4 regions of the Aquitalea sp. ASV11 genome follow, and region 1 is predicted to be linked to each of the others. Evidence: predicted binding sites of a transcription regulator. Region 1 holds the regulator's gene; each other region holds the start of a gene.

The links. The regulator FNR, encoded in region 1, switches genes on or off when oxygen is low (the NO sensors DNR and NnrR bind a similar motif). The targets are predictions, from matches to a motif close to TTGATNNNNATCAA.
Region 2: a site for FNR is predicted at 1,770-1,783, ahead of JHD62_RS20630 (ribonucleoside triphosphate reductase). Genes of this name have one in related genera too.
Region 3: a site for FNR is predicted at 3,373-3,386, ahead of JHD62_RS16000 (cytochrome-c peroxidase). Genes of this name have one in related genera too.
Region 4: a site for FNR is predicted at 2,498-2,511, ahead of JHD62_RS01120 (universal stress protein). Genes of this name have one in related genera too.

Annotation. Positions count from the first base shown of each region.
Region 1 covers NZ_JAELUD010000008.1:6,329-10,703, reverse strand. Annotated here, with positions in the region: gene JHD62_RS04450 (inositol monophosphatase family protein) at 1-278, opposite strand, end outside; gene JHD62_RS04445 (RNA methyltransferase) at 420-1,184, shown strand; gene JHD62_RS04440 (DUF1853 family protein) at 1,162-2,094, shown strand; gene JHD62_RS04435 (flavodoxin family protein) at 2,091-2,549, shown strand; gene fnr (fumarate/nitrate reduction transcriptional regulator Fnr) at 2,675-3,421, opposite strand; gene hemN (oxygen-independent coproporphyrinogen III oxidase) at 3,534-4,375, shown strand, end outside.
Region 2 covers NZ_JAELUD010000112.1:1,080-5,454, reverse strand. Annotated here, with positions in the region: gene JHD62_RS20630 (ribonucleoside triphosphate reductase) at 1-1,680, opposite strand, end outside; gene JHD62_RS20625 (ATP-binding protein) at 1,945-3,738, shown strand; gene JHD62_RS20620 (response regulator transcription factor) at 3,883-4,375, shown strand, end outside.
Region 3 covers NZ_JAELUD010000056.1:6,353-10,727, forward strand. Annotated here, with positions in the region: gene JHD62_RS15995 (methyl-accepting chemotaxis protein) at 25-1,641, opposite strand; gene JHD62_RS16000 (cytochrome-c peroxidase) at 2,109-3,110, opposite strand; gene JHD62_RS22885 (hypothetical protein) at 3,632-3,757, opposite strand; gene JHD62_RS16005 (glutaminase) at 4,111-4,375, opposite strand, start outside.
Region 4 covers NZ_JAELUD010000002.1:17,442-21,816, forward strand. Annotated here, with positions in the region: gene xerC (tyrosine recombinase XerC) at 1-625, opposite strand, end outside; gene JHD62_RS01105 (MoxR family ATPase) at 633-1,484, opposite strand; gene JHD62_RS01110 (TerB family tellurite resistance protein) at 1,599-2,012, opposite strand; gene JHD62_RS01115 (thioesterase family protein) at 2,030-2,455, opposite strand; gene JHD62_RS01120 (universal stress protein) at 2,575-3,024, shown strand; gene JHD62_RS01125 (DNA-binding transcriptional regulator) at 3,132-3,455, opposite strand; RNA gene ffs (signal recognition particle sRNA small type) at 3,729-3,827, opposite strand; gene argE (acetylornithine deacetylase) at 3,997-4,375, shown strand, end outside.

The DNA.
Region 1 (4,375 bases):
AGGAAGTTGGTGGTGCCGTCGATGGGGTCGATGATCCACTCGTATTCGGAGGAGCCCACGCCTTTGGCGCCGGACTCTTCTGCTAGAATGGCGTGCTTGGGATACGCCTCGAGAATCATGTCCACGATGGCCTGTTCGGCAGCGCGGTCCACGTCGGTCACAAAGTCATTGTGCTTTTTCTTCTCTACACGAATGGTATCGAGGTTAAGCGACGCGCGCTGGATTACACTGCCAGCACGGCGGGCGGCTTTAACCGCGATATTGAGCATCGGATGCATTGACGGCCTCTAGAACGGATAGCAGATGTCAGCCAACATGGCTCGACATCTGTCAGTAACAATCTGGGTTAAGGAACAAAAAAAGCCGGCGCGAGCGCGCGGGCTTTTTGATATGCCCGCCATTTTAATGTGAAACTGCTGATGAATAAACCCCAAGTACCTGATTTTCTGAAAAACATTCGCATCGTGTTGGCTCGCCCCAACCATCCGGGCAATATCGGTTCGGCCGCACGGGCGATGAAAACCATGGGGCTGACCCGCCTGTATCTGGTTGAACCCAAAGTGTTTCCCAGCGATGAAGCCAATGCACTGGCCTCCGGCGCGGTGGATGTGCTGGAGAGCGCCACCGTGGTGGCGAGCCTTGCCGAAGCGCTCAGCGACGTCACCGTGGCCTGCGCGCTCACCAGCCGCCGCCGCGAGCTGACCACGCCATTGTCCACTCCGCGCGAAACCACGCCGGAACTGGTGGCCCGCGCGCGCGATGGCGAACAGGTGGCGCTGGTGTTCGGCAATGAAACCTTCGGCCTGTCGATTGAAGAAGTGGAGCAGTGCAACCGGCTGGTGACCATTCCGGGCAACCCGGATTACTTCTCGCTCAACCTGGCCATGGCAGTACAGGTGATGACTTACGAGCTGTTCAGCCATACCGGCGTTGATGTGGAATACCTGCGGCCGGAAAGCGAAACCGCCAGCCTGGGCGAGGTGGAAGGCTTCTGCCAGCATCTGGACCAGACCATGGACGCCATCGGCTACTACCGCCGCCGTAACAGCGAGCGACTGATGCGCCGCATGCGCGCGCTGTTCAACCGGTCCGGCATGCTGCGCGACGAGGTGGACATTCTGCGTGGACTGATGAAGCAGATCCAGCGCGTGGCAGACGGCCATGAGCACGGCGGCGAATCCTGATTGCGGTTTTTATCTGCCTTACACGCAGCCTGCGCTGCGTGATCTGGCTTTCTTGCTGACCGCCCCTTCCCCCTGGGATAGTGGCTGCAATCTTTCGCCACAACGCCTGCTGGGCCCGGATGGCCCGGCCTTGCTGGCCGCACTGGAACAAGACCCGGCACCGCTCTATGCCTGGCTGGCCGAGCAGCCCTGTCGCCGTCTGGGCCACTATGCCGAGCGCTTGCTGGCTTTCTGGTTTCACCTTGCGCCCCATATCGAGCTGGTGGCCGCCAATCTGCCGCTACGGGACGCCAGTGGCCGCACCATTGGCGAATTTGATTTCCTGATCCGGCTGGATGGCGAACCACTACACGTGGAGACTGCCAGCAAATTCTATCTGCAATTGGGTGCCGGCCCGGACAGCCTGGTAGGCCCCAGTCTGCGCGATGCCTGGCTGCTGAAGGCGGGTAAATTGCAGGCGCAGTTGCAGTTGTCCCGCCACCCCTTGGCCCGTCGCGTATTGCCGCCAGGCTTTGTGGCCTGCGCCAGTCAGGCCCGGCTGGCCGGCTGGTTTTTCTATTCCCGCCCGACACGTCCCGCCCCGCCACTGGCTGCGGATCAGCTGCAAGGCTGGTTCAGCCCGCTATTGCAGCCCTGGCCCAGTACCAGCCCGGCATCACGCTGGTTGTGGTTACCACGCTTGAACTGGCTGGCTCCGGCCCGTGTGGCCGAAGCCGAAGTGCGCGAACAGCACAGCCTGCAGCAGGAATTGCGCCAGGCCCTGGTGCCGCAACTGGTGGCAGAGCTGCTGCCGCTGGGCGATGGCTACTGGGAGGAGGTGGCGCGCGGTTTCGTGGTGCCGCCAGGCTGGCCCGAAGCAACACGCCTGCAAGCATTGATGGCCACGTTGCCAGGGAGTCCTGCAGCATGAAGCGCTTGCTGTTGTTGTATGCCAGCCAGACCGGCCGCACCTTGCAGCTGGTTGACGCCGTGCGCGCCAGCGTAGCGCAACTGGCGGATGACCTGCAGTTCAACTGCCTGCCCGCCGAGCAGGCCACACTGGATGACTTGCTGACAACAGACGGCATCGTGCTGGCAACGCCGGAGAATTTTGGCTATATGGCGGGCAAGATGAAAGATTTCTTCGACCGCACCTTCTACCCCGCGCAGGGCCTTACCGAGGGGCTGGCCTGCCTCTTGCTGGTGTCCGCCGGTAACGATGGCATGGGGGCTGTGTACGCCATGCGGCGCATCATCGCCGGCTATGGCTGGGACGAAGTGCTACCCGCCGTGGTGGTACGCGGCGAGCCGGACGCCGCGCAGCTGGCTGAAGTGGCGGAACGGGCCGAGCAACTGGTGGCCGGCATGCTGATCGGGCGCTGGTAATACCTTGACCGGAAGAGTTAGTGCTTGCGGAGAATGGCGTGCCTGCCCGGATGGGCGGAAGATGCAAAAAGGGCGGTAAGGCGCATTGCGCCCACCGCCCGGATGGCTGTTACCGTGCTGTCGGCTTACACGCCGTTGGCGTGGGTACAACCGGAGATCAGGTCCTTGAGTGCATCGGCCTTGATCAGCTGGATGTGCTTGTGGTCCACGCTTAGCCAGCCTTGTTGCTGGAACTTGGATAGCGTACGGCTGACGGTTTCCAGTTTCAGGCCGAGGAAGCTGCCGATTTCCTCGCGGCTCATGCGCAGGATGAAATCGTTGGCGGCAAAGCCGCGGGTGGACAGACGCTGTGACAGGTTCAGCAGGAAGGCAGCCAGACGTTCTTCTGCCTTCATGTTACCCAGGAGCAGCATGACGTTCTGGTCACGCACGATTTCGCGGCTCATCAGGCGGAAAAAGTGGTGTTGCAGGCTGGGAATGTCGCGCCCCAGGCTTTCCATGCGGTTGAAGGGCAGTTCGCAGACTTCGCTGTCTTCCAGGGCAATGGCGTCGCAGCCATGCACATTGGACGAGATGCCATCCAGGCCCATGAGTTCGCCGGACATCAGAAAGCCGGTGACTTGTTCACGACCGTCCTGGCTTGCCACGCTGGTCTTGAAGAAACCGGTGCGCACGGCAAACAGCGATTTGAAGGCTTCGCCACTGCGGAACAGGTATTCACCGCGCTTGAGGCGGCGGCTCTGACGGATAACTGCATCCAGCTGTGTCATTTCGTCGCGGTTCAGCCCGATGGGCAGGCAGAGTTCGCGCAGACTGCAGTTGGAGCAGGACACCTTCAGTGCGTGCAGAGTGTGTTGGTGTTGGTCTGACATCGCGTGTTTTGTACAACCCTGTAAAGAAGCTTGACCCTTGTCAAAGCGGAATTCGCACGTTTTCCGCAAATTTACCAGTCCACCTGACGTTTGACTATCAATACCCGACGACATGCACACCACCCATCCGTTTTCGCCTACCCACTGTGAGTTCGACCGAGCATTGATCGAACGTCTTGATGGTTCCGGCCCAAGATACACTTCTTACCCCACCGCCGACCGGTTTACCCCGGCATTCGGTGAGAAGGACTATAAACACTGGCTGAAGCAACGCCACCTGGGCATGCATCAGAACGCAATATCATTGTACGTTCATATACCGTTCTGTAATACGGTATGTTACTACTGCGGCTGCAACAAGATCATTACCAAGGACAAGAGCCGTGCCGACCGCTACCTCGATTACCTGGAAAAGGAAATCAAGCTGGTTGCCGCCTCGCTTGGCTGCCGGGAAAAGCTGATCCAGCTGCACTTTGGCGGCGGTACGCCGACCTTTCTGTCCGACGAGCAGCTGGACCGCCTGATGACCATGTTGCGTGCCCACTTCGAATTTTTGCCGGAGGGAGAATATTCCATCGAGATCGACCCGCGCAAGGTGGGTCGTGAAACCGTGCATCACCTGGCGCGACTGGGCTTCAACCGCATGAGCGTGGGCATTCAGGACTTCGACCCGCAGGTGCAAGCCGCGGTGAACCGGGTGCAAAGCGAGGAAGAAACGCTGGAGGTGATCGAGGCTGCGCGCGAAGCCGGCTTCAAGTCGGTCAGTGTGGACCTGATCTACGGCCTGCCGCTGCAAACCCGCGAGTCGCTCAAACGCACGCTGGACAAGGTGATTGCCATTGGCCCGGACCGGCTGGCGCTGTACAACTATGCCCATTTGCCCACCGTGTTCATGCCGCAACGGCGCATCAACGAGGCGGACCTGCCAGCAGCCAGCACCAAGCTGGACATCCT
Region 2 (4,375 bases), on a different contig from region 1:
CTGACGGGCCAGCAGTTCGGCATCGCACTTGGGGCAGAATTCATGATGTCCACTCAGATAGCCGTGCTGCGGGCAGACCGAGAAGGTGGGCGTCACCGTGATGTAAGGCAGGCGGAAGCGTTGCAGCGAACGGTGCACCAGCTGCTTGCAGGCCGTGGCCGAGCTGACCGCCTCGGTCATGTACAGGTGCAGCACGGTACCGCCGGTGTAGCGCGCTTGCAGCGGCTCCTGATGTTGCAGGGCAACAAAGGGGTCGTCGGTATGCCCCACCGGCAGCTGGCTGGAGTTGGTGTAATACGGCTTGTCCGCCGGGCCAGCTTGCAGGATGTCGGGGAAGCGCTTGCGGTCTTCACGGGCAAAGCGGTAGGTGGTGCCCTCCGCCGGAGTGGCTTCCAGGTTGTACAGATGGCCGGTGTCTTCCTGCATCTGCACCATGCGGGCACGGATGTGGTCCAGCAGTTGCAGCGCCAGTTGCTGGCCGTGGGCGGTGGTGATGTCGTCGGCATCGTTGCTGTAATTGCGGATCAGCTCGTTGATGCCATTCACTCCCACGGTGGAGAAGTGATTGCGCAGTGTGCCCAGATAGCGCTTGGTATAAGGATACAGGCCGTCGTCCATCCAGCCTTGCACGCGCGCGCGCTTGATTTCCAGGCTGGTGCAGGCCAGCGCCAGCAGGCGGTCGGTTTCGGCCAGCAGGCCGTCCCAGTCACCACGGAAGCGATACCCCAGCCGCGCGCAGTTGAGGGTAACCACCCCCAGCGAGCCGGTTTGCTCGGCGCTGCCAAACAGGCCGTTGCCGCGCTTGAGCAGCTCGCGCAGGTCCAGTTGCAGGCGGCAGCACATGGAGCGCACCATTTGCGGTTCCAGATCGGAATTAAGGAAGTTCTGGAAATACGGCAGGCCATAGCGGGCGGTCAGATCGAACAGCAAATCGGCGTTGGCGCTGTCCCAGTCAAAATCCGGCGTGATGTTGTAGGTGGGAATGGGAAAGGTAAACGCCCGGCCATGGGCATCGCCCGCGCCCATCACCCGCAGGAAGGCGCGGTTGATGCGGTCCATCTCCGGCTGACAGTCGCCGTAGCAGAACGGCATTTCCTCACCGGCAATCTGCGGAATCTGCGGGGCCAGGTCGGCCGGGCAGGTCCAGTCGAAGGTCAGGTTGGTGAACGGCGTTTGCGTGCCCCAGCGCGAGGGCACATTCAGGTTGTACACAAATTCCTGCATGGCTTGTTCCAGCGCGGCATCGTCCAGCTCGTCCCGCTTGAGAAACGGTGCCAGGTAGGTATCCACGCTGGAAAAAGCCTGCGCGCCTGCCCATTCGTTTTGCAGGGTGCCAAGAAAATTCACCATTTGCCCCAGCGCGGCGCTCAGGTGACGCGGTGGTGCCGACTCCACCCGGCCCGGCACGCCGTTGAAACCTTCGTGCAGCAACTGGCGCAGCGACCAGCCAGCGCAGTAGCCTGCCAGCACGTCCAGATCATGCAGGTGGAAGTCCGCCTCGCGGTGGGCCTGCGCCACCTCCGGCGGATAAATGCCGTCCAGCCAGTAGTTGGCGGTGAGCTTGCCGGCGGCATTGAGTATCATGCCGCCCAGGCTGTAGCCCTGATTGGCATTGGCAGAAACGCGCCAGTCGGCGCGGCTGAGGTATTCGTCCAGCGTGGCAAGCGGATTCAGCAGCACGGTATTTTTCATAACAATATATAGTGATTAAAATTTTCAAAACACTATATATAGATTTTTATGGCCATGCCGGACACAAGACAAAACACTTGATCCGCATCAAGCGTGGTGCCCACCCTGCCGCAGCACGGCCCGTGCATGCATGATTGTCATCAGTAAACTGGCAGCCAGCCCCGGGCTGGGCCCTATAATGGCCTGCAAGCACAGCCGGGCAGCACCCTGCGTGCTTGTTCCCGGAAACAATCGGTTTGTCCTCTTCCGCACATGATCAACACAGAACAACAAGACAGGCAGGACCAGGTCCGGATCGAGCAAATCCGCCTCTTGCTCAACAATCTGGGCAGCTCGGTCCTGCCCGGCATTCTGGTGGTACTGCTGGTGGCCTATGCCTTGCAGCACCAGGCCGACCCGCTGCGGCTGACCCTGTGGTGCGTAGTGGTGATTGCCTCCAAGCTGGTGGACTTCATGGATGCCCGCCGCCTGCTGGCCCGTGCCATCCAGCCAGCCGAATTGCCCAGGCTGCGGCGGCGGCTGGTGCTGCTGCACGCCATCGACGGTGCGGCCTGGGGCAGCCTGATGTGGGTGGGGCTGAACCCTGCATCGCCCCCCAGCTGGATTCTGGCCATTGCCGTGCTGTCCGGTGTGGCGGGTAATTCCATGTCCATCCTGTCGCCGGTGCTGCCTGCCTTCATCGCCTTCATCACGCTGGAACTGGGCATGATTGCGCTCAAGTCCTTGCAGTCCGATGCACTGGCGCTGAATGCGCTGGGCCTGGCCGCCATCATGTATCTGGCCACCTTGCTGATGCAGGCGCGCAATAGTGCGCAGGCCGCCAAAGGGGCCATCGAGCTGCGCTTTGAAAACCTGGAACTGGTGGACCGGCTGCGTCTGGCCTCAGCCGAAGCCCTGCGCGCCCAGCAAGAGGCCGAGCAGGCCAATATCGCCAAATCGAAATTCCTGGCTGCCGCCAGTCACGACCTGCGCCAGCCCATCCACGCACAGGGGCTGTTTCTGGAAGTGCTGGGCAAGACCGCACTGGACCCGAAACAGCAAACCCTGCTGGCCAATATCCAGAGCGCCACCAATGCCTCGGCAGAAATGCTACACAGCCTGCTGGATTATTCGCGGGTGGACGCCGGGGTCATCACGCCTCAGTTGCAAGCCTTTGCCCTGCAGCCACTGCTCAACAAGATGGAAAGAGAGCTGGCACCACTGGCCAACACCAAGGGCCTGTTCTACCGCAGTCGTGACACGGCCGAGGTGGTGCTGTCCGATCCCTCGCTGATCGAACTGATCCTGCGCAATCTCATCAGCAATGCCATCCGCTATACCCAGCGTGGCGGCATTCTGGTGGGCTGCCGCCGCCGTGGCGATGAGCTGCTGCTGGAGATCTGGGACAGCGGCATCGGCATCGACCCGCAGCAGCAACAGGAAATCTTTGACGAATTCCATCAGCTGGGTAATCCGGAACGCGATCGTAAAAAAGGCCTGGGCCTTGGACTGGCCATCGTGCGCGGGCTCACCCAGCTGCTGCAACACCCCTTGCGTGTGCAATCGCGCCCGGGCCGTGGCAGTGTGTTTCGCCTTGCCCTGCCACGCATTGCAGTGACCAACCCGCTACCCGCAGAAACCCCGCCGCCAGTCAGGATCAGCCAGCCCCTGCCCAGGGCCACCGTGCTGCTGATCGAGGACGACGACATCGTGCGCAGCAGCATGGTGATGCTGTTGCAAAGCTGGGGTTGCCAGTGCATGGAAGCAGAATCACTGGAAACCGCCCTGCCCCTGCTGGCACAACAGACACCCGCCTTGCTGATCAGCGACTACCGGCTGCGCGAACAGAAAAGTGGCACCGATGCCATCCGTGCCATCCGCCAGGCGCTGGATCGCGACATTCCCGCCCTGCTGCTGACCGGCGACACCGCCCCGGCGCGGCTGCGCGAAGCCAGTGACAGCGGCCTGCCCTTGTTGCACAAGCCGGTTACACCGGCACTGCTATACGACAGCCTGAACCAGCTGCTCAGCCAGCAGCCCTGCACGTCGCCAGACAGAATACAGTAGAAAGGCTTTGCTTTTTTCTGAAAAAAGCACATATTTGCCACTCCGGGAAATTTCATCCGATTGACATGACCGGCCATGCAAGGCTGTTCAAGCCGTTCAGCCTGCATGGCCAGTGCTTACCCCTCACCAGACGACACATGAACCATGCTTAGTGCCAGACTGCTGCTTATCGACGACCACGCCCTGTTCCGTACCGGCTTGCGCCTGGTACTGGAAAACAACGACAAGGTTGCCGACATTCTCGAGGCCGGCACCGTGATGGATGCCATCCACCAGTTTGGCAGCACCCCGGTGGACATCATCCTGCTGGACATACAACTGCCGGGTCTGAACGGGCTGGATGGCATTGCCGTGCTGCGCCGTCATTTTCAGTCATCCCGCATCATCATCCTGTCAGCCAGCCCGGAGCTGGCCAGCACCACGCCGGACATTGCCGGGGTACTGACCAAGTCCGCCAGTGTCGAGCAGATCGACCAGGCGCTGGAACGCTGTCTGCGCGGCGAGGCACTGTCCGACGCGGTTCCGGCCAAGGCGACAGGCCGCGGCTCGCAACTGACGCCGCGCCAGCTGGAGGTGCTCAGCGAGCTGTGTCTGGGCCGGTCCAACAAGGCCATTGCCAATAGCCTGGGCCTGTCGG
Region 3 (4,375 bases), on a different contig from region 1:
GGTGCCAGGCCTGCGTCAGGTACCCTATACCTGATAACGCGCCAGGATATCCGCCTGCATGCGGGCCAGCTGGTCCAGCTGTGCCGCACTTTGCGCGGTGTTCTGCGCGGCGGCGCTGGCCTCTTCCGACGCCTGGGCCGTGCGCTCCACCATGGCGGCAATATTATTGCTGGCCTCGCCCTGCTGCTGAATGGCAGCGGCTACTGCATCGCTACCTTGCACGGCAGCCCCTGCCAGCTGGCCGATACGGCGCATCGCATCTGCTGCCTGGTCGGCACGGGTGACGCCCACCTTCACCAGCTCCTCCGCCTTTTGCATTTGCATGGTGGCATGGCCGGCATTACCCAGCATGGCTTCAATGGTGGAGGAAATCTCCTGGGTGGATTTGGTGGTGCGCTCCGCCAGTTTGCGCACTTCGTCGGCCACCACGGCAAAGCCACGGCCCTGTTCGCCAGCGCGTGCGGCCTCGATGGCGGCGTTGAGCGCCAGCAGATTGGTCTGGTCGGCAATGTCGCGAATCACGTTGATGACCGTGGCAACCTCGCCGCTATGGGTTTCCATTTCGTGAATGCTGCCAGCGGATACCGTCACCACCTGCGAAATCTGGTGAATGTCGCGGATGGTCTGTTCGATGATGCCGCTGCTTTCCAGTACCAGCGACTGGGCCGACTTGGCACCGTCGCTTTGTTCCACCGACTGCGCGGCAACGTGGTTGATGCTGACCGTCATCTGCTCGATGGTGGCGGCAATATTGGCCGATGCCTCGCTTTGCGCACCGGCAGCCATGGACACCTCACCCGCAGTTTGTGACAGCTCCTGCGCCGCATGCTTTACCTGGCGAGAACCATCACCCAGCTGGCGCATGGCCCCTTGCAGGCTTTCCAGCAGACGGTTGAAGGCACTGGCGGCACGGCCGATTTCATCCTGGCTGTCCGCCTTGGCGCGCAGGCGGAAATCCTGCTGGCGGCTGACCTGCTCGATGGTGTTTTCAATATTGCTCAGCCCGTTGCGGATATTGCGGTACAGCAAGGTGGCCAGCACGCTGGTGAGCACCACGGCCAGCACCATCAGGGTGATGGCCACGGTCAGTACCTGATTGAAGGTGTGGTCGTTGTCCGCAGCCAGCTGGTCCGCCTGCTGGTAATTGAACTTGGAATGGGCTTGCACCGCTTCCATCAGCTGCACGGCGGTGCGGGAAAAATCACCGTTGATGAGGGCGGAAGCCTGCTCGGTCTGGTTGCTGCGCGAGAGAGCCAGGATGCGGCTGCGCCCTTCGCGGTACTGCGTCATCATGGCTTTTTCCGCCTCCAGCAGCTGACGGTCCTCGGCGCTGGCCTTGTCATTGATGTGGTAATCGTTCATCTGCTTGTCAAAGCGCTGGTCGGCATCTTCCAGATTCTTTTCCGCCGTAGCTTTCTGCTCGGCGTTATTGGCCAGCACATGGCGCAGGGTATTGGCCCGGATGTCGGCCACCGCACGCAAGGTGCTTTGCATCACGCGCAGATTGGGCAGCGTTTCGCTCTGTACATAGGCAAAGCGCTGCTGGGCGGCATGCAGCTCATTGATGGCATAGCCCCCCACCAGCAACATGCAGGCCAGGGCAATGGCCAAGGTCAGCAACAATTTTTTGGTAATCGTCATGGTGAACCCCGAAAAGAATGATGTTTCACTGCCGCATTAAGATAATGCACAACTCGACACGCAATACTAAAAGGTTTTAGCGCCGTTACTTGTAGCCAGAAAATCTTACTTTATGCCATGTGCGTTGCAGATAAAATCAATGCAATAAGCATGGTTGGCAACTGTGGTATGCATGCCAAAGCGGTAGAACTGTCCGCCGTGACTATAACAGAACGCTTATTCTGCACGGCCGGTTTACTACTGCAATTGTTTAATATCAGGTTTATTAAATATTTACATGGCACAGCCAGTGCGGTTTACCTCTTTGTCTTGCCGAAAGCGGCTTTGCTACATGAACAGGATGTGCCGACGTGGAAGACAGCAAGCCACTGGCATCACCAGTCTATGCACGCTGCAACTGGCAGACAGCGCCAATGAAAAAGCCCGCAACAAGCGGGCTTTTTTCACTGCTACAGCAACAAGTGGCCTCAGTTGAAGGGCGTGGGGCGCGGCGTGTTATTGCTGGAAGCGGGCAGGACGGGCAGCACAAGCTGCGGCTGCTTGCCGGTCAGCGTATGCAGGAAGGCCACGATATCGCCAACCTCTTGCGGGCTGAACTGACGTCCCAACTGCAACTGGCCCATGGTGGACACCGCCGCTTCCAGCGTAGGTGCACCGGCATCGTGGAAGTAAGGCGCGCGCAAGGCTACGTTACGCAGCGAAGGCACCTTGAACAGCATGCGGTCGGCATCCTTGCCGGTTACCCCGGCCCGGCCCTGTGCCGGGTTGCTGGTTTGGTATGGCGACACCAGGCCCATCTTCTGGAAGGAATTGCCACCCACCGCCGGGCCGTTGTGGCAGGCCACACAGCCGGCAGTCTTGAAGGTTTGATAGCCGCGCAGCTCCTGCGTGTTCAGCGCCTTCTTGTTGCCCTTCAGCCACTGGTCAAAGCGTGAATCCGGCGTCACCAGCGTTTCTTCAAACGCGGCAATGGCCTGCGTCACCTCCTGCATGGTGATTTGCTTGCGGCCAAATACCTGATTGAACTCATTCACATAAGCAGGGATGGAGCGCAGTACATCCAGCGCCAGCACATGGTTGGACGCCATTTCCCTGGGGTTGGCAATCGGGCCGCTGGCTTGCTCCTGCAAGGACTTGGCGCGGCCATCCCAGAACTGCGCCACATTCATGCTGGAATTCAGCACCGAAGGGGAACGGATAGGCCCTTGCTGCCAATGGTCGCCAATCGAGGAACTGAGATTGTCACTGCCGCCGGTGGACAGGTTGTGACAGGAATTACAAGAAATAAAACCGGATTTGGACAAACGCGGTTCAAAAAACAGTTTCTTGCCCAACTCCACCATGGCCGGGTTTTTAACCACGGCTTTGGGAATGGCTTGAATCGGTTCGCTTTGAATTGCCGCAGCGGCATGGACTGCTGTGGCGGTGAATAGCGGCAACAGCATGCTGAAATAACGGAGAGATTTCATGGTTTGCTCCATCTGCGTTAAAAATGCTTGTTTTCAATCAGTCCTGAATGGCGTTAAACCTGAATGCAAGCCAGTGCCTATTGGCAAACCCTTTTGTGGCAATGGACTGCCTTAAATAAAAAAGCATGCACAAAATAACAGGCAATATCTCCCCCTGGCTGCGAGGCCATTAAATTTCAATAAACAAGAAACTGGATTAAAACCTTTAATGTAGTAAGGTTTTGAATGGCAGATACAATGCGGTAGATTGAAACCGGCAGATTTGTCGCAGATCAAACAGCAGAATTGAAAACCATGCTGAACGAATTGATATTTTAAATGCCCTTGATAGCCAAAAAATATCAGTTAGCAAATGGGAGATTAAGTTGCAGGAAAAAAGGCAATGCACAAACTGCAACTGGTTTGCTGTGTGGCGTTGTCGCGGGCAGGTCTGGCGCTGGCGGAGGGCCAGCAGGGCGGATGCATGACGGAGCGTTTGAGGTGCGGCCCAGAGTGGCCTCGTGTGCGGGGCTGGTCAGCCCTTACTTGGCAAAGAAGATAAAACCCAGCGCCAGGCCAATCAGCAGGCACAAGCCGCTGATGCAGCAGATGCGTTCGATGATGGCATCAAGGCAATGCAAGACGTACTGGCCAGCTTTTTTGCGCATGCTCTCCCCAACCATAGAACGTGGCAGTAATTTGGACATGGCACCTTGCCTGGAAAAATACATGGTTTGACAACTCTTGACATAAATTGCCAGCAGACAATAAATGTTAAATCCGGCCGCTACAAGCTATAGAAAGGGAGATTGGCTGTTAAATTATGAAAATAATCGTATGGCATTGTTGGTGGAGTCTGAATCGTCCACTTCAGATAGCCGCCGGATTAAAGCCATTTGACCAGATCACCCTCCGGCAGGCAGTAATGGCAGATTAACGCAGGCAAAGCAGCGTAGTGACCGGATGCAGCAAAAAGCGCAATGCGGGCAGGTGAGTCAGGGTAAGACGGCAAGCGATTGTGCTAAAACAGCGAGCGTCCGGTATAGGTGGTAAACAACTCCAGCGCCTGCACCCCGGCCAGCGAGTTGCCGTTGGCATCCAGCCCCGGCGACCACACGCACAGCGCCAGCTCGCCCGGCAGCACTGCCACAATGCCGCCGCCCACCCCGCTTTTGGCGGGCAGGCCCACGCGGAAGACAAAATCCCCGGCGGCATCGTAGGTGCCGCAGGTCAGCATCAGCGCGGACAGCCGCTTGTTGGCGCTGATATCCAGAATGCGCTCGCCA
Region 4 (4,375 bases), on a different contig from region 1:
GCCGCGCACTGAGACGGCGGCCATGCCGACCGACAAACACGGCAGTGCAGCCCGCTTCGGCTTGCCGTTCGGCCAGCCATTGCTGCAGGTAATCCAGTGCCGTGCGTCCTATCGGCAGCAAGCGTGTCTTGTTGCCCTTGCCGCGCACGCGTAGCAGCTGTTCTTGCAGGTCCATGTCGGACAGGTCCAGCCCTACCGCTTCGGACAGGCGCAAGCCGGAGGAGTACATCAGCTCGAACAGGGCACGGTCGCGCAGGCTGAGGGTTTCATCATGCGGAATGTGTTCCAGCAAGGCGGCAGTACCATCCACTGGCAGCGCCTTGGGCAGGGGCTTGTCCTGCTTGGGCGCACGCAGGCCCAGGCAAGGATTGATCCCGATGGCCTGTTTTTGTTGCAGCCAGTCATAGAACTGTCGCCACGATGACAGCTTGCGTGCCAGGCTGCGGCTACCCAGGCCGCGTGCGTGCAGGGTGGCCATGGCCTTGCGGATGTCATCGGCCTGCGCCTGCAGGATGTCGCGGCTGCCCAGTAGCAGTTGCAGGCCTTGCAAGTCGCGCACATAGGCATCCAGCGTGTGCGGGCTCTTGCCTTGCAGCCGCAAGCTGTCACGGAATGCAGCCAGCATGTCAGACTCAGCCACGGCGCAGCCGTGCCATATTGCTCAGGCGCTCGAACAAGGACAGGTCCTGCTCGTTCTTCAGCAGGGCACCTGCCAGTGGTGGCAGGCTGGCCGACTGGTGCTGGGCGGCCAGTTGTGCGCTGTCTATGCCTTCGCTGCCCAGCAGCTTCAGCCAGTCCAGCAGTTCGGAAGTGGTGGGTTTTTTCTTCAGGCCGGGCATTTCACGGATGGCAAAAAAGACTTCCAGTGCCTGGCTGACCAGCTGCTGCTGCAGGCCGGGGTAGTGCACGTCCACGATGGTCTGCATGGTGGCCGGATCGGGAAAACGAATGTAATGAAAAAAACAACGGCGCAGGAAAGCGTCCGGCAGTTCCTTCTCGTTATTGGAAGTAATGATGATGATGGGCCGCTGCCGGGCACGGACAAACTGCTGTGTCTCGTGGACAAAAAACTCCATCTGGTCCAGTTCGCGCAGCAAGTCGTTGGGGAATTCGATGTCCGCCTTGTCAATTTCATCAATCAGCAACACCGGTGCCGTATCCGCCTCGAAGGCCTGCCATAGCTGCCCCTTGATGATGTAATTACTGATGTCATGAACCTTGGCATCGCCCAACTGGGAGTCACGCAAGCGGGATACTGCATCGTATTCGTACAGCCCGTGCTGGGCTTTGGTACTGGATTTGATCGGCCAGACAATCAGCTGCCGGCCCAGGCTGGCGGCAATTTCTTCGGCCAGCATGGTCTTGCCGGTGCCCGGCTCGCCTTTCACCAGCAAAGGGCGTTGCAGTGTGATGGCAGCATTGACTGCCATCATCAGGTCGTCGGTGGCAACGTATTGATCGCTGCCGGTAAAGCGGGTTTGCATATGGGTTAGCACCTTGTTGTTATCAATGACAAAGCCGCCGGGACGAGCCGGGCGGCTTGCGCAATGCGGCAACACAGTTAACAGGCCTCGTTCCCGTTAGCTGTGTCAGGCGTGTCAGCGCACGAACTGGCGTTCCAGATCGTCCAGGCTGATGTTCCATTCTTTCATCATGTGGCGCAGCAAGACAATTTCCGGGTCGCTGATGGTGCCATCCGATTTGCTGATATCCATGGCCAGCACACAGGTCAGGATGCGTTTGGCCGGATTGGTCACCTCGGCCAGCATGGTTTCAATCCGGTCGGTATCCAGCAGGTGAATGGTGCCGTCCTGCTCCGCTTCGTCGGAAATGTCGTCACAGTAGTCTGTCAGAACCTGGGCAAATTGCTTGCGCGACAGGCCGATCAGGTCGTAGACGTTGACTTTTTCCAGCAGGTCCAGCTCGCGCGGGTCCATGTTGCCATCGGAAATCATGAACATGGCCAGCAAACGGGCAATGGCTTCGGGGCTGTTAATCGGGTATGGACGCATCACGAGATTCCTTGTTGTTATTGATGAAGCCTTGCCGCAAAGGCTGCGGGCATGGCTGCGACCTGACGAGTCTGGTAATCGAAGAATACGATGCCTGTTTTCAATCTTGCCACTTCTTTGCCATTGTTGCCATCTGTCGCCTGATAGACGATGTCCAGCCCGTACTTGTTGTGATCGGCAGTGCCGAGATTGAACACCAGTTGGTCGCCGTGAAATGCTTCGGCACGGTACATGACGGCTGCATCTGCCATGATGATGCCAACGCCCTCGACATCCAGCTCGCTGTAGCCCATGCTTTTCAACCAGCGCAGGCGCACCTCGTGCGCCAGGCGCAAAATGGCATCATTGGCCATGTGGCCGCCGTAGTTGATGTCGCCAATGCGCACCTCCATGCTGGTCTGGAAGATGAACTGCTCGGGAAGCGCAATCTTGATGCGTGCCATGATTTCACCTGAATAAAATGACATTCAGTCTAATCGACTGTCTTAATCTGTATCAACAGCAAGCCGGGGTGGTTTGCTAGACTGAATGCATGGCTGCCAACACACACAAGGAGAGGCTTATGTACCAACGCATTTTCGTGCCAGTGGATGATAGTGATACGTCCAACCTGGCATTGGCTGAAGCATGCCGACTTGCCAAGAGCATGGGTAGCACCCTTCGTCTGGTGCATGTGGTTGATCTCGCGCAGTTTGGCTGGGGCGGTACGGAGTTTCTGGATGCTGCCGAGCTGCAAAAGTCCATCAAGCAGGCCGGTGAGCAAGTGCTGGGACAGGCACAGGCACAGGCAGTGGCTGCCGGGCTGACTCCTGAAGTCAAGATCCTGGAGAGCTGGGGTGACAAGATTGCATCAGTGCTGATTGATGATGCCAATACCTGGGGTGCTGATCTGGTGGTAATGGGTACCCATGGCTGGAGCGGTTTGATGCATATCCTGATGGGTAGTGTTGCCGAAGGCTTGCTCAAGCAGGCAGATGTGCCGGTTCTGCTGGTGCGCAATGCCGGTGAATGAGCATGTTTGCCAGGCCGCTTTGCACCACTGCATAGCGGTTTACCCATAAAAAAAGCAGCCGTTCAACCTGATGGTTTGACGGCTGCTTTTTTTGGGTGGCGGGAATATCAGCCAGCGGTTGCTTCGCTGCTGCCTTCCTGCGCTTCCATCTTGGCACGCACGGCCTTGCGCAGGCTCTTGTACAGGTCAGGGTGGGTTTCTTTCAGATACTCGACAATTTCGAAGTCTTCGCGGCGAACCTTGGACAGTTCGATCTGCTCGACATGAACCAGACGCAGGAGTTCGCGAACTGGTTTGGGCATGTTGCGACCGCTTTCGTAGCGGGAGCCGCCGGACTGGGTTACGCCGATGCGGCTCCAGAACTCCTGCTGGTTCAGGCCCAGCTTGCGGCGGATTTCGCGCGGATTGGTGATTTTTTCAAAGAGTTTCATGGGTTGTTCCTCTTAAAAGGCTAACAGTATTGTATTGAATTATTGTTTTGGCTTAGGACACTGCCCTATGTCCTAAAAATAGCAAAGAAAATCCATAAGGAATAATGTGATTTGAAAAAAATCATAAAGTTCCGACATGGATTACATGCGCATGAATGATATGTTAGCGTATTCTTATCTAGGAATACAACGGAATGTCATCCATCTGGCACGAAAATGGTAGTTACATGTCGTAAACATGTATATAGATGATGGTCGTACAGAAAGGGGGAGGGTGGCGAGCCTGACCCTCGGCACTTGTACTAAGTAACTATGGCTGCTTCCTTCCGGACCTGACCAGGTTTGCTACCGTACAATGCGAGGAGACCCGCCGCAGAAGAGTGCGAATAATAGCGGGTTTCGGCATGCTTGCCAAGAGGTGCTGGAAAAACGGCTATCCAGCGTGGAATCGGACAGTCTTTTTATTAGCAGGCATATTGCCTGAGTAGCAGCTCTGGGGGCAGACTCAGCCTATGTTTTGCCTTGTTTACAGGACTGCCTCATGTCTTCCTCCTCTCTTTCCCTGCTGCAAACACTGGTGGGCTTTGATACCACCAGCCGTCATTCCAATCTCGCACTGATCCGTTGGGTAGAGCAGTATCTGCAGGCTTACGGCCTGAGCAGCCAGCTGACCTTGAATGATGATGGCAGCAAGGCCAACCTGTTTGCCCGGATAGGTGCGGCAGACTTGCCGGTTCTGTTGCTGTCCGGTCATACCGATGTGGTGCCGGTGGACGGGCAGGCGTGGACTTCACCGCCGTTCACCCTTACCGACAAGGGGGACGGTCGTTGGTATGGCCGCGGAGCATGCGATATGAAGGGGTTCATTGCTTGCGTACTGGCGCATGTGCCGGAGTGGGTGAGGCTTGCAGCAGAAGGGC